Regions from separate parts of the Pseudoalteromonas sp. SWN29 genome, predicted to be linked through region 3. Evidence: predicted binding sites of a transcription regulator. Region 3 holds the regulator's gene; each other region holds the start of a gene.
The links. The regulator sigma-54, encoded in region 3, starts transcription at its own class of promoters, with help from an activator protein. The targets are predictions, from matches to a motif close to GTTGGCACGNNNNTNGNNT.

Region 1 (4,263 bases), on a different contig from region 3:
GCATTAAAAGCGGCAAGGTCAACCCAACAAAGCGGCAATACTATGGTAAGAACTAACGATAAACATATTGGTGGAGGTACTCATAGTATGGGTGGTTCTGAATCATTTCGTCTTCCAAATCAATCAGATACAGGTGATGGTAACTCGGTTGATATACAAGTGGAACGAAACTTGTATACACAGAATGCTATGGAGTATCAGGCCAGCTTGCAATTTTTAAGCGGCAGATTCAAAGGTCTGAATAAAGCTCTCGGTAGTCAAGGATAAAAATTATGAGTTTATATAATGTTTTTGATATTGCAGGTTCGGGTATGAGCGCACAAAACGTTCGCTTAAATACTACAGCTAGTAATATTTCTAATGCTAATACCATTAGTTCATCTCAAGACAAAACGTACCGAGCGCGACAACCTGTATTTGCGGCTGAGCTAACAAAAGCTTCAGCATCAGCAAGTAATCAACAGGGCTCCGCAGTTGGTGTTAAAGTTTTGGGCATTGTTGAAAGTAATGCACCATTACAAATTGAATATAACCCAAACCATCCAAGTGCGGATGAAAATGGCTATATCTATAAACCCAACGTTAATGTTGTAGAGGAGATGGCAAATATGATTTCTGCCTCTCGTTCTTACCAAACAAACGTGCAAGTTGCTGATGCAGCAAAGCAAATGCTAAGTAAAACACTGTTGCTAGGGCAGCGGTAACCGAGGGTAGGTTATGAGTAACGATATTAGTACATCTTCATCCTATTTAGACTCTATACGCTGGCAAGAAAAGCAAGTAGCGACCAGCGAAGGTGAAAGCGATGCGTTAACACAGGAAGATTTTTTCTCCTTATTAACACAGCAACTGTCGTTTCAAGATCCCAGTAACCCTGCGGATAACGACCAAATGATTGCGCAAATGACCAGCTTTACGATGGCGCAAGGCATCAGCGATTTAAATTCGAATTTTGATAGCTTAGCGACTTCGATGACATCAAATTCAGCCCTGCAAGCATCAACACTTGTCGGCAAGCAAGCTTTACTTGAATCAAACACCCTTGATTTAAATGAAACGGGTGATGCTAAAGGTTCGGCAGTGGCAGAAGAAGCCGTTGATAATTTAACGATTAAAGTGACTGATGCATCAGGTCAATTAGTAAAAACTATTGATATGGGTTCTCAACCAGCAGGTGCGGTACGTTTTGCCTGGGATGGCAAAAATGAAGCTGGTGAGCGTTTACCTGAAGGTGAATATTCAGTGACAGCTGAAGGAAGTACTGACGGTGAATTTTCAAGCTTACCCATTGCTACATTTAAGAACATTGAAAGCGTTAATATTAATGGCTCAAGTGGCATTATTATTAATACGAAAGAAGGTGCGGTTAGGCTGACAGATGTCGCAGAAATCGCGTAATAAATTTTAATTATACTTCGCCTGTCAGCAGGCTAAATATTAACAGGTTAGAGGTGAATTATGAGCTTCAATATTGCATTAACCGGCTTAGCTGCCGCACAAAAAGATTTAGACGTAACGGCAAATAACATTGCAAACGTTAATACAACGGGTTTTAAAGAGTCACGCGCTGAGTTTGCTGATGTTTACGCATCGTCAGTATTTAGCTCTGGTAAGACTAAAAATGGTGATGGTGTACAAACAACCATGGTTGCACAGCAATTTCATCAAGGCTCACTGCAATTTACAAATAACTCGCTTGATTTAGCTATTACGGGTGAAGGTTATTTTGCGATGAGTGAAGATCTAGGTGCACAGGATTTTACCTATACACGTGCAGGTGCATTTAAATTGAACAAAGATAATTTTGTCGTTGATGCAAAGGGTAACTTTTTGCAGGGTTTTCCTGTTGATGAGTCTACAGGTGATACAACTTCAGTTAGCTTGAGTACATCGTCAGCACTTCAAATACCTGACTCCTCAGGATCGCCACGCGCAACATCTCTTGTGTACAGTTCGTTTAATCTAGATTCAAGAGAAAATATTCCTTCTGTAACCACATTTAGCTCATCAGAAAGTGCAAGTTATAACTCCTCAACATCAACAACAATTTACGATTCGTTGGGTGAACCACACGTTTTACAGTTTTTCTTTGTAAAAACGGCTTCTAATACTTGGGAGACTCATGGAACTTTGGATGGAGAATCATTCGACGGTACTGGTGCTGCTGGTGTTGGAGCACTAAGTGAGTTTGGCTTTGATGCAAGTGGTATACCCTCAACTACAGATGGAGTAGGTAATACAGACACAACATTTGATCCAAAAGAACTTGATGCAACAAATTTGTCAGGTTTATTGACAAATGGAGCTAGCTTTCCAGATAACATAAAAATAAACTGGCGTGACGAAGCAGGAACAGCTAATAAAGTTCCTACACAGTATGCAAGTCGATTTGAAGTAAAAGCCCTTGAGCAAGATGGAGCAACCGTTGGTCGTCTAGCAGGTATAGATATAGGTACGGATGGTAAGGTTGTCGCTTCATATAGTAATGGGGATTCAACTTTTTTAGGTCAAGTAGCAATGGTTCGTTTTTCAAATTCGCAAGGTTTACAGCAAGTAGGCGATACAGCTTGGAAAAAGAGTTTAACATCGGGTGAACCTATTGCCGGAGAACCTGGTTCAGGAACTCTAGGTAATATAAATTCTTCAGCTCTTGAACAATCGAATGTTAATTTAACTAACGAATTAGTTGATCTGATAAGCGCACAGCGTAACTTTCAAGCAAACTCACGTGCGCTTGAAGTTAACTCAACTATTCAGCAGAGTATTTTGCAGATTCGATAAGTTACACTCAATTGAATATATTAGGCTGCATTTTTGCAGCCTTTTTTATAAGTCCTCTTTGCTAGCCCTTCTAAATACCTCTCAATGTTGCGTCAAATTTAATCTGGCATCTATTTTGCATTTGTAAGTTCAGAGATTTTTTATGTGAGTCGATACTATGGACAAAATGGTCTACATTGCGGCCTCTGGCGCTAAGCAAAGCCTACAGGGGCTTGCGCTTAAAGCCAATAATTTGGCGAATGCAAATACAACAGGTTTTAAAGCCGACTTTGCACAGGCGCGTTCTATGCAAGCGTTTGGCGAAGGTTTGCCTACACGTGTATTTTCAATGCAAGAGCGTCCGGGTTCTAACATGGTATCGGGTGGCATTGTTCAAACCGGGCGCGACTTAGATATCGCAATGAGCGATAACGCGTGGCTTGCCGTGCAAGATGCCTCAGGCAACGAAGCTTATACCAAAGTAGGTACGCTTAATATTACTGCGCAAGGCATGTTAGTAACAAGTCATGGTCGTCAAGTTATTGGCGAAGGTGGACCTGTTATTTTGCCTGTACCACTCGAAAAAATTGAGTTTAGTGAAGATGGTGCCATTCAGGTCCGTCCGCAAGGTGCACCGGCTAACTTTTTAGAAGAAGTAGATACGCTTAGAGTGGTTGAAGCAAATAGCTCACAGCTCGAAAAAGGTAACGATGGTTTATTTAGACCCAAACCAAATGTAACAGTAGATACCTCTGCCAATGTAAAAGTTTTAAGTGGTTCGCTTGAGATGTCGAACGTAAATCCTGTTCACGAAATGGTTGACATGATAAGCCACCAGCGCCAATTTGAATTACAAGTGAAATTAATGAAAACAGCTGAAGAAATTGACGAGCGTCAAGATCAGCTATTACGCATTGTTTAACTTTAAAGTGAGGACAATATTATGAACCCAGCATTGTGGATCAGTAAAACGGGGCTAGACGCCCAACAAACCGATATATCGGTTATTTCAAATAACTTAGCGAATGCGAGTACTGTAGGTTACAAAAAAAGCCGCGCTATATTTGAAGATTTACTTTATCAAAATATTAATCAACCAGGTGGTCGTTCATCGCAAGATACCGAAATGCCGTCGGGCTTAATGTTAGGTGCGGGTGCTAAAGTTGTAGCTAACCAAAAAGAGTTTACACAAGGCAACATGCTAACCACCGAAAACTCACTAGATTGGATGATTTCTGGTGAAGGTTTTTTTGAAGTACTGCAACCAGATGGCAATATTGCTTACTCGCGCAACGGCCAGTTTACTACCGATGGCGATGGACGAATTGTAACATCGGGCGCAGGTTACGTTATTCAGCCAGAAATGAATGTACCAGACGACGCGCAATCAATTACGGTTTCACAAGACGGCGAAGTATCTGTACGTGTTGCAGGGCAAGCCGATAACGTCGTCATTGGGCAGCTTACTATTAGTGATTTTATTAATCCATCGGGCCTTGAGCC
Region 2 (4,263 bases), on a different contig from region 3:
GAAAAAACAAACTTATTACTCAAATTTTTATCTTACTTTTGGGGGCCAATACCGTGGATGATCGAGGCCGCTATTATTTTATCGGCACTTGCTAAACACTGGGCTGATTTTTTTATTATTTTGGTTTTATTGTTATCTAACGTATTGGTAGGTTTTTGGGAAGAGCACCAAGCGGGCAATGCAATTGCTGCATTAAAAGCAAAATTAGCAAATAAGGCGAGAGTACGCCGCGATACTCAATGGCAAAACTTAAATGCCAGTGACCTTGTGCCAGGCGATGTTATAAGAATGCGTATGGGCGATATAGTGCCTGCTGATGCGCGTTTGTTAGATGGCGATACAGTAGAGGTCGATCAATCATCACTTACGGGTGAGTCGTTACCGGTTATAAAGTCGGCGGGTGAAACTGTTTATTCGGGATCTATTATCCGCCAAGGTGAAATAGAGGCAATAGTATACGCGACCGGTGCAAATACCTTTTTTGGTAAAACGGCGCAGTTAGTACAAGGGGAGCGAACTGCAAGTCATTTTCAGCGAGCAGTGCTTAAAATTGGTAATTATTTAATAATGCTTGCTGCGGCTTTAGTACTGCTTATAGTTATTGTTGCTTTGTTTCGCGATGATCCAATGATCACCACATTACAGTTTGCACTCGTATTAACCGTTGCGGCAATACCGGTAGCAATGCCAACAGTGCTATCAGTTACTATGGCGGTAGGCGCTCGTTTATTGGCTAAAAAGCAAGTAGTTGTAACGCGCTTAGCTGCAATTGAAGAGCTAGCAGGCGTTGATATTTTGTGCTCTGATAAAACCGGCACACTTACGCAAAATTTATTAACGTTAGGTGACCCGTTTTGTGTTGATAATGCACTTAATGAAGTAAACCGCGATGACGTTATATTGAACGCCGCATTGGCATCTCGCTCAGAAAATAACGATCCGATTGACTTAGCAGTATTACAAAGTGTAAAAGCTGAGCATCATCTAGATTCCTACTATATAGAGCATTTTCAACCATTTGATCCTGTAAGCAAACGCACTGAAGCGTCAGTTAAAAATGCTGACGGCAAAACGTTTAAAGTAACCAAAGGTGCACCACAAGTTATTTTAGCCTTGTCGGCTAATATTGAGGCAGTTAAAACTCAAGTTGAGGCGTCAATAGATGAATTTGCAGCACGTGGGTTTCGCTCTTTAGCGGTTGCTAAAACAGACGGTCAGGGTAAATGGCAATTTATAGGTGTATTGCCGCTTTTTGATCCACCGCGTGAAGAGGCAATACAAACGATTACCGATGCAAAAGAAATGGGAATGAGCGTTAAAATGGTCACCGGCGACCAAGTGGCGATTGCACGCGAAACTGCCAGTAAACTCGGTTTAGGAACAAATATTTTAGATGCCAGTGGTTTTGGTGCCGTTGAGCATCATAAAACAACGCAGCTAGATGACTCTATCGAGAGCGCGGATGGTTTTGCGCAAGTATTCCCTGAGCATAAATACCATATTATTGATGTGCTACAGCATAGAGGGCACATTGTTGGTATGACCGGAGACGGTGTAAATGATGCGCCAGCACTTAAAAAAGCTGACTGTGGTATTGCTGTATCGGGTGCCACCGATGCTGCCCGTTCAGCAGCATCTATTGTGTTAATGACCGATGGCTTGTCGGTTATTATTGATGCAGTTAAAGAGAGCCGAAAAATCTTTCAACGCATGAACAGTTATGCAATTTACCGCGTTGCAGAAACACTTCGCGTATTACTGTTTATGACCATGGCGATATTAATTTTTAACTTTTATCCACTAACAGCCGTGATGATAGTGATGCTTGCGCTACTTAACGATGCGGCCATTTTATCTATTGCGTACGATAATGTGCATTATCAAAATAAGCCCGAAACATGGAATATGCGACTCGTTTTAGGGATCTCTTCAGTACTGGGGATTGTTGGTCCAATAGCTGCCTTTGGTTTGTTTTATTTAGGCGATAAAGTATTTGAATTTGACCGCCCTCATCTTCAAACCTTAATGTATTTATTACTATCGGTAGCGGGGCACTTAACTATATTTTCAGCGCGTACTCGTGGTCCATTTTGGTCAATTAAGCCGTCAAATATATTAATGGCAGCGGTATTTGGTACGCAAATTATAGCAACGTTGATTGCTGTTTACGGCGTGTTTATGACTCCACTAGGATGGGGATGGGCATTTGCTGTATGGGGATATGCCTTGGTGTGGTTTTTTATTAATGATGGCTTAAAACTAATTGCCTATAAAGTTTTTGATCCAACAGAAGCTCCCTTACTAGAGAAAAATTAGCACATAGGCTTAAAAAATGGTTATAAGCCAAGTGGCTTATAACCAATAAGTACACAGGGAGTGTTAAATTCGGTTTATGATTTATGCAACTAGTGCATAGCATCGTTGTATTGTTTTGCTAGGCTCTCTTTTTGCCCTTCGGTCAATGCTTTACCGGCTAATTGAAATACTTCATGTTCTTCTTCACTCAGATGATGGTGCACTAAATGATGCAACTTTTTAGCTGCAACTAACCATGCAGACGAGCTCATTTCGGTATCTTCAAGTTGTTCAATTAATTCATCAATTTCGTGATGTTCAGCTACGCTGTGGCGCGCTTTTTCATGAGTTAAGTCATCAAACATAAGGGGGTTATAAAAGTAACGTTCTTCAAATTTTGCGTGATCTTCTAATTCCGTTTTTAGCTCATCCATTAGCTTGTGGCGCTGCTCTGTGTCGCCGTGTGTTTGAATAAGCGCATCTACCAATTCTCGTTGTTTGTCATGATCGTGACGTAGTGCTTCAAAAATATTCATAACTCATCCTTTTACAATTTATTTGTTTATATCATTAATTAGCAAACTAAATGCCAAATATTAAGTTGATGTATTTTAATGAGTTTATTTTTATTTTTTATTTTCAGGCTGCTATTACTGTAAATTTTACAGTGACATGAATGCAAAAATTTCAGGCTTTTACATAGTTCAATTATAAATAGAGTATAAATCCCTACAGAACCTTACAAATACTTACTGGTTGTTTATTCTATTGCAGTGATAAAGTAGCAGCGTTATTTAGGTACAACCTATATATTACTCCCACATATAATACCAATCGGTATAAATGCAAGTAGCACGTTAACTTAATAGGATAGTTTAAGGATGAACATAAAAAGCCTCGTCGTCGCATTATTACTGTGCGCTTTATTAAGTGCATGTAGTACAGCCCCGCGTTCAGACCCTAACTTTTGCATTGAAGAGGCTGAAATGGTTGATCGAAATGGCGCTCAAACAAGCACAGAGGTTTATAATCAATGCATAAGTGCGCAAATAAAAAAAGATGAAAAAAACGACACTTTCTTTGATGCAGTGGGGGCGTTCTTTTTTGAATTTTTTGTAATGGTGGTAGAAAAGTAAATACGGCTAACTTTCAGCTATAGTCTAAAGCAAATAAGTTGCGTAAAAATAGGATTAGTTATGAAGCAATTTTTGATAACAATTTCACTTTTATTATTATTAAACGGCTGTGCAGCGCAACCTTATGCGGGCTCAGCAAAGTGCATGGAGCAAGCTGATATTGCATACGAAACCGACACACTTAAAAATGAGCCATTAGATAATGAATGCAAAGCTACAAGAGTAAATACGCCTAATAAAGAGCTTGAGAATCATGGCTTGGTTGATCGAAGCCTTTTACAGCTAATGGTTAGTTTTTTAAATAGCGTATTTTAATAGTAAAAATATAATTAAATAAGGTATGTATGAGGGAAGAACTAAGAGCAAAAATAATTACTGTATGCGATAAAAAAATAGCCAGCAAAGGCGAAAACGTTGGGCTTTCTTTTTATGCATTTTTTGCCAATAAAAACGACAACCCAGAGCTACTCATGGAAGCAGCTACTTGGTGGATACACATTCATAAATTAGATCATTTTGTAAAAGCAAAGACCATCAAACAAATGATCTTAGATAGGCTTTAGCTTAAAAATCTGCGGCTACTTCAAACTCTAATCGCTTAAGCGTAATTGGGTGAGTAAATGTTAAGTATTCTGCATGTAAATGTAATCTATCGGCTTTTTTTCCGTAATGTGTGTCGCCTATTATAGGCATGTTTAAACCTAAACTGTGGGCACAATGCACTCTTAATTGATGAGTTCGCCCTGTTTTAGGGTATAACTGTAATCGGGTAATATTGTTATTACGATCTAAAACCTGCCAGGTAGTAAGTGAAGGTTTTCCGTGTTTGTAA
Region 3 (4,263 bases):
AACTCAACTGACCGCGTTCACACAATTTTAGTACCAATCGAGACTAAAAAAAGTAAAAAAAGCGACAAAGGTCAACCATGAGCACATTAAAAGCAGAGCTATTAGCAAAGAGCTATAAAGGCCGTGAAGTTGTAAAAAACGTCGGCCTTGAAGTCAAAGCTGGCAGTATTGTTGGCTTACTTGGCCCTAACGGCGCAGGTAAAACTACCACTTTTTATATGATAGTAGGACTTGTACCTAGCGACAAAGGTAAAATTTCTATCGATGATAACGATATTACTCTTTTACCTATGCATAGTCGTGCTAGATTAGGCATTGGCTACTTACCACAAGAGTCTTCAATATTCAGAAAGCTGACTGTTTATCAAAACTTAATGGCTATTTTAGAAACACGCAAAGAGCTAAATAAACAAGCCCGAGAAGACACGCTCGATAAATTATTAGATGAATTTAGCATACAACACATTCGTGATAGCCAAGGTATGGCATTATCGGGTGGCGAACGTCGCCGCGTGGAAATAGCACGTGCGCTGGCAGCCGATCCTAAATTTATATTATTGGATGAACCATTTGCAGGTGTTGACCCAATTTCGGTATTAGATATAAAGAAAATAATAGAACATCTCAAAAATCGTGGGATTGGTGTATTGATTACCGATCATAACGTAAGAGAAACCCTTGATGTTTGTGAAAAAGCCTACATTGTTTCTCATGGGGAGCTGATTGCATCAGGTACTCCAGAACACGTATTAAATGATAAAACAGTACGCGATGTTTACTTAGGCGAGCAATTTAGGCTGTAACATTTACGCCATGTCTTTAAGCATCTGCTAGTATTAATTATAACAACATAAAAGGATTGTTAGAGATACATGAGGCAATCACTACAGCTGCGCATGGGCCAGCAACTTACAATGACTCCACAGCTGCAACAAGCTATTCGTTTGTTGCAACTCAGTACATTGGATCTCCAGCAAGAAATACAAGAAGCTCTCGACAGCAACCCGCTATTAGAGGTTGAAGAACCAGACTATTCCGAAGACGCTGCAGGTAAAAACGAGCAAAAAGCAGATACAGATGACATAACTGTTAGCGCATCGGCCGACGATGTTCCAAGCGAATATGAACAAGATAGTGGTGAAGCACTTGCAAAAGACACGCTAAGTGACGACATGGCTATGGATGTTAGCTGGGATGAGTACATGAGTGCCGCCCCAGCAGCATCATCGGGTCCGATGCCTGAAGACGAATCAATATACCAAGGCGCCTCTACTGAAACGCTCCATGAGTATTTAATGTGGCAGTTACAACTAACGCCATTTAGCCCTACAGACGAAGCTATTGCTATTGCGATTGTAGAAGCCGTCGATGATTCAGGTATTTTAACACTAAGCTGCGAAGAGATTTTAGAAAGCTTTAATCAAGAAAACGAAGATGATAACGAAGTCGAACTTGATGAAATTGAAGCTGTATTAAAACGCATCCAACTGTTTGATCCTGTTGGTATTGCTGCACGTAGTTTACAAGAGTGTTTGTGTATTCAGCTTAACCAGTTTGATAAAGAAACACCTTACATTAATGAAACAAAAATGATTTTAACCGAGCATATTGATTTATTAGCTGCTCGTGACTATCGTACATTAATGAAGAAAACTAAGCTCAAAGAAGAAGAGCTTAAGGAAGTAATGACATTAATACATACTCTTAGCCCTAAACCTGCAGATACTATTGTAAGAGAAGAATCTGAGTATGTTATTCCTGATGTGTCAGTTAAAAAAATTAAAGGCCGCTGGGTTGTTGAGTTAAACCCAGACAGCATGCCTAAAATTCGTGTTAATAGCCAATACGCGGCAATGTCTCGCACTGTAAAATCCAGTGGTGACAGCCAGTTTATTCGCTCGCATTTACAAGAAGCTAAATGGTTTATTAAAAGCTTAGAAAGTAGAAACGACACACTATTAAAAGTAACAAATTGTATTGTTAAGCAACAACAAGGCTTTTTTGAACACGGTCCTGAAGCCATGAAACCAATGGTTTTAAATGATGTTGCTGAAATGGTAGAAATGCACGAATCAACAATTTCGCGCGTAACAACCCAAAAGTATATGCACACACCCCGTGGTATATTTGAGCTTAAATATTTTTTCTCAAGCCATGTAAGCACCGAAAACGGTGGTGAATGTTCATCTACAGCAATCCGTGCGCTTATCCGAAAATTAATCGCAGCAGAAAACTCAGCAAAACCATTGAGTGATAGCAAAATAGCGGATATATTGGCTGAGCAAGGAATTAAAGTAGCGAGACGTACAATCGCAAAATACCGCGAATCTCTGGCTATTCCACCGTCAAATCAACGTAAAAGTTTGATTTAAGACGCAAAAAAAAGAGGGTAATGCTTATGCAACTAAACTTAACTGGTCGTCAGGTAGAATTAACCGATTCACTAAGAGACTATATTAATACCAAATTTGCGAAGCTAGAAAGACACTCTGATCATATTAATAATGTTCATGTCATTCTCGATGTAGAAAAATTAAATCAAAAAGCAGAAGCCACCATACACGTAAGCGGTGCTGAGCTATTTGCCTCTACAGAACATCAAGATATGTATGCCGCCATTGACTCGTTGATCGACAAGCTCGATCGACAAGTAATTAAACACAAAGAGAAGCTTGCTCGACACTAATATGATGAAATTAAGCTCACTTATATGCCAGGACTGCAGCAAAGCTGCGGTCCTTTTTAATAGCAAAAAAAGAATTTTAGAGTTCATTAGCGAACTTGCTCACGACAAACTTCCGTATTTACCGCAACAAGATATTCTTAATGCTTTAATGAGCAGAGAAAAATTGGGTAGTACAGGTATAGGGCGTGGCATTGCCATTCCTCATGGAAGAATGAGCGGTGCAGAAGAGCCTTTGGCTTTAGTACTCGTTAGCGAAACTCCAATAAATTTTGATGCAATCGATAATCGCCCTGTTGATATTTTCGTCGCACTCATCGTACCAGATGGCGATAACCAGCAGCACTTAAAGACTCTAGCAACCATTGCTGATAAACTAAACAACAAAGATTTTTGTAAACAGTTACGCAGTGCAAAATCAGATGCTGAGCTTTACCAAGTTATTGTCAATCAATCATAGTTTTATAAAGGGTGTTAAATGGAGTTAATTATCATAAGCGGCCGTTCTGGTTCTGGAAAGTCGGTTGCTTTACGCGTTGTAGAAGATTTAGGTTATTATTGCGTAGATAATATTCCAGTTAACTTGCTTCCTTCATTAGTTCGCAGTGTGTCTGATAGCTATGATAAAATTGCTGTTAGCATTGATGTGCGTAACATCCCTAAACAACAAGATGAATTTAACGATATTCTTGAATACTTGCCTGGCTTTGCAAAACCTACGTTATTTTATTTAGATAGCGACGACCAAACATTGATCAAACGTTTTTCTGAAACTCGTAGATTACACCCACTATCAATTGACTCGTTGCCTCTTGATTTAGCCATCAAAAAAGAAAAAGAATTACTTGATGTATTAATCACCCGCGCCGACTTTATGATAGATACAACTGATTTGAGTGTTCATCAACTTGCTGAATCTATTCGTGAAAAGATTTTAGGTAAAAAAGATAAGCAACTGATTGTCACATTTGAATCGTTTGGTTTTAAATACGGTATACCAAAAGAAGCAGATTACGTATTTGATGCACGCTTTTTACCAAATCCACATTGGGAACCTGAATTAAAACCTTTAAATGGGTTAGATCAACCCGTTAAAGATTATTTGGCCAATCACAGCATAGTGCAAAAATTCACATGGCAAATTCAGACATTTGTACAAACATGGTTACCGCACTTAGAGCGAAATAACCGCAGTTATTTAACCATTGCTATTGGGTGTACAGGCGGACAACATCGCTCTGTATATTTAGCGCAAACTATCGGTGAAAGTTTTGCAATGACACATCCCAATGTTAAAATTCGCCATCGCGAACAAGAAAAATAATATAGCTGAATAATCACCTGTTCAGCTTAGGTAGAGTAAGTTATGCATTGTGAAGACACTTTTTTAATAAAAAACAAATTAGGATTGCACGCCAGAGCAGCCACCGTGCTTGCCCAATTAGCAGTGCAGTTTGATGCGACAATTACATTATTTCAAGATGACAAAGAAGCTGCAGGCGATAGCGTACTTGCATTAATGTTACTTGAAAGTAGCCAAGGCAAAGAAGTAAAAGTTGTATGTAAAGGCCCCGATTCTG

Region 1: flgF (flagellar basal-body rod protein FlgF) is a predicted target of sigma-54. The motif match lies at 2,884-2,902, and genes of this name have one in related genera.
Region 2: I6F53_RS05505 (hemerythrin domain-containing protein) is a predicted target of sigma-54. The motif match lies at 2,871-2,889, and genes of this name have one in related genera.

Annotation. Positions count from the first base shown of each region.
Region 1 is NZ_JADYXE010000048.1:25,000-29,262, reverse strand. Features, by position in the region: gene flgB (flagellar basal body rod protein FlgB) at 1-267, shown strand, start outside; gene flgC (flagellar basal body rod protein FlgC) at 273-704, shown strand; gene I6F53_RS16475 (flagellar hook assembly protein FlgD) at 718-1,398, shown strand; gene flgE (flagellar hook protein FlgE) at 1,459-2,781, shown strand; gene flgF (flagellar basal-body rod protein FlgF) at 2,939-3,682, shown strand; gene flgG (flagellar basal-body rod protein FlgG) at 3,704-4,263, shown strand, end outside.
Region 2 is NZ_JADYXE010000010.1:12,201-16,463, forward strand. Features, by position in the region: gene I6F53_RS05500 (plasma-membrane proton-efflux P-type ATPase) at 1-2,316, shown strand, start outside; gene I6F53_RS05505 (hemerythrin domain-containing protein) at 2,406-2,831, opposite strand; gene I6F53_RS05510 (hypothetical protein) at 3,177-3,431, shown strand; gene I6F53_RS05515 (hypothetical protein) at 3,492-3,746, shown strand; gene I6F53_RS05520 (DUF6500 family protein) at 3,776-3,994, shown strand; gene I6F53_RS05525 (RluA family pseudouridine synthase) at 3,996-4,263, opposite strand, start outside.
Region 3 is NZ_JADYXE010000013.1:13,005-17,267, reverse strand. Features, by position in the region: gene lptA (lipopolysaccharide transport periplasmic protein LptA) at 1-81, shown strand, start outside; gene lptB (LPS export ABC transporter ATP-binding protein) at 78-803, shown strand; gene I6F53_RS06815 (RNA polymerase factor sigma-54) at 873-2,372, shown strand; gene hpf (ribosome hibernation promoting factor) at 2,399-2,686, shown strand; gene ptsN (PTS IIA-like nitrogen regulatory protein PtsN) at 2,691-3,143, shown strand; gene rapZ (RNase adapter RapZ) at 3,162-4,007, shown strand; gene I6F53_RS06795 (HPr family phosphocarrier protein) at 4,050-4,263, shown strand, end outside.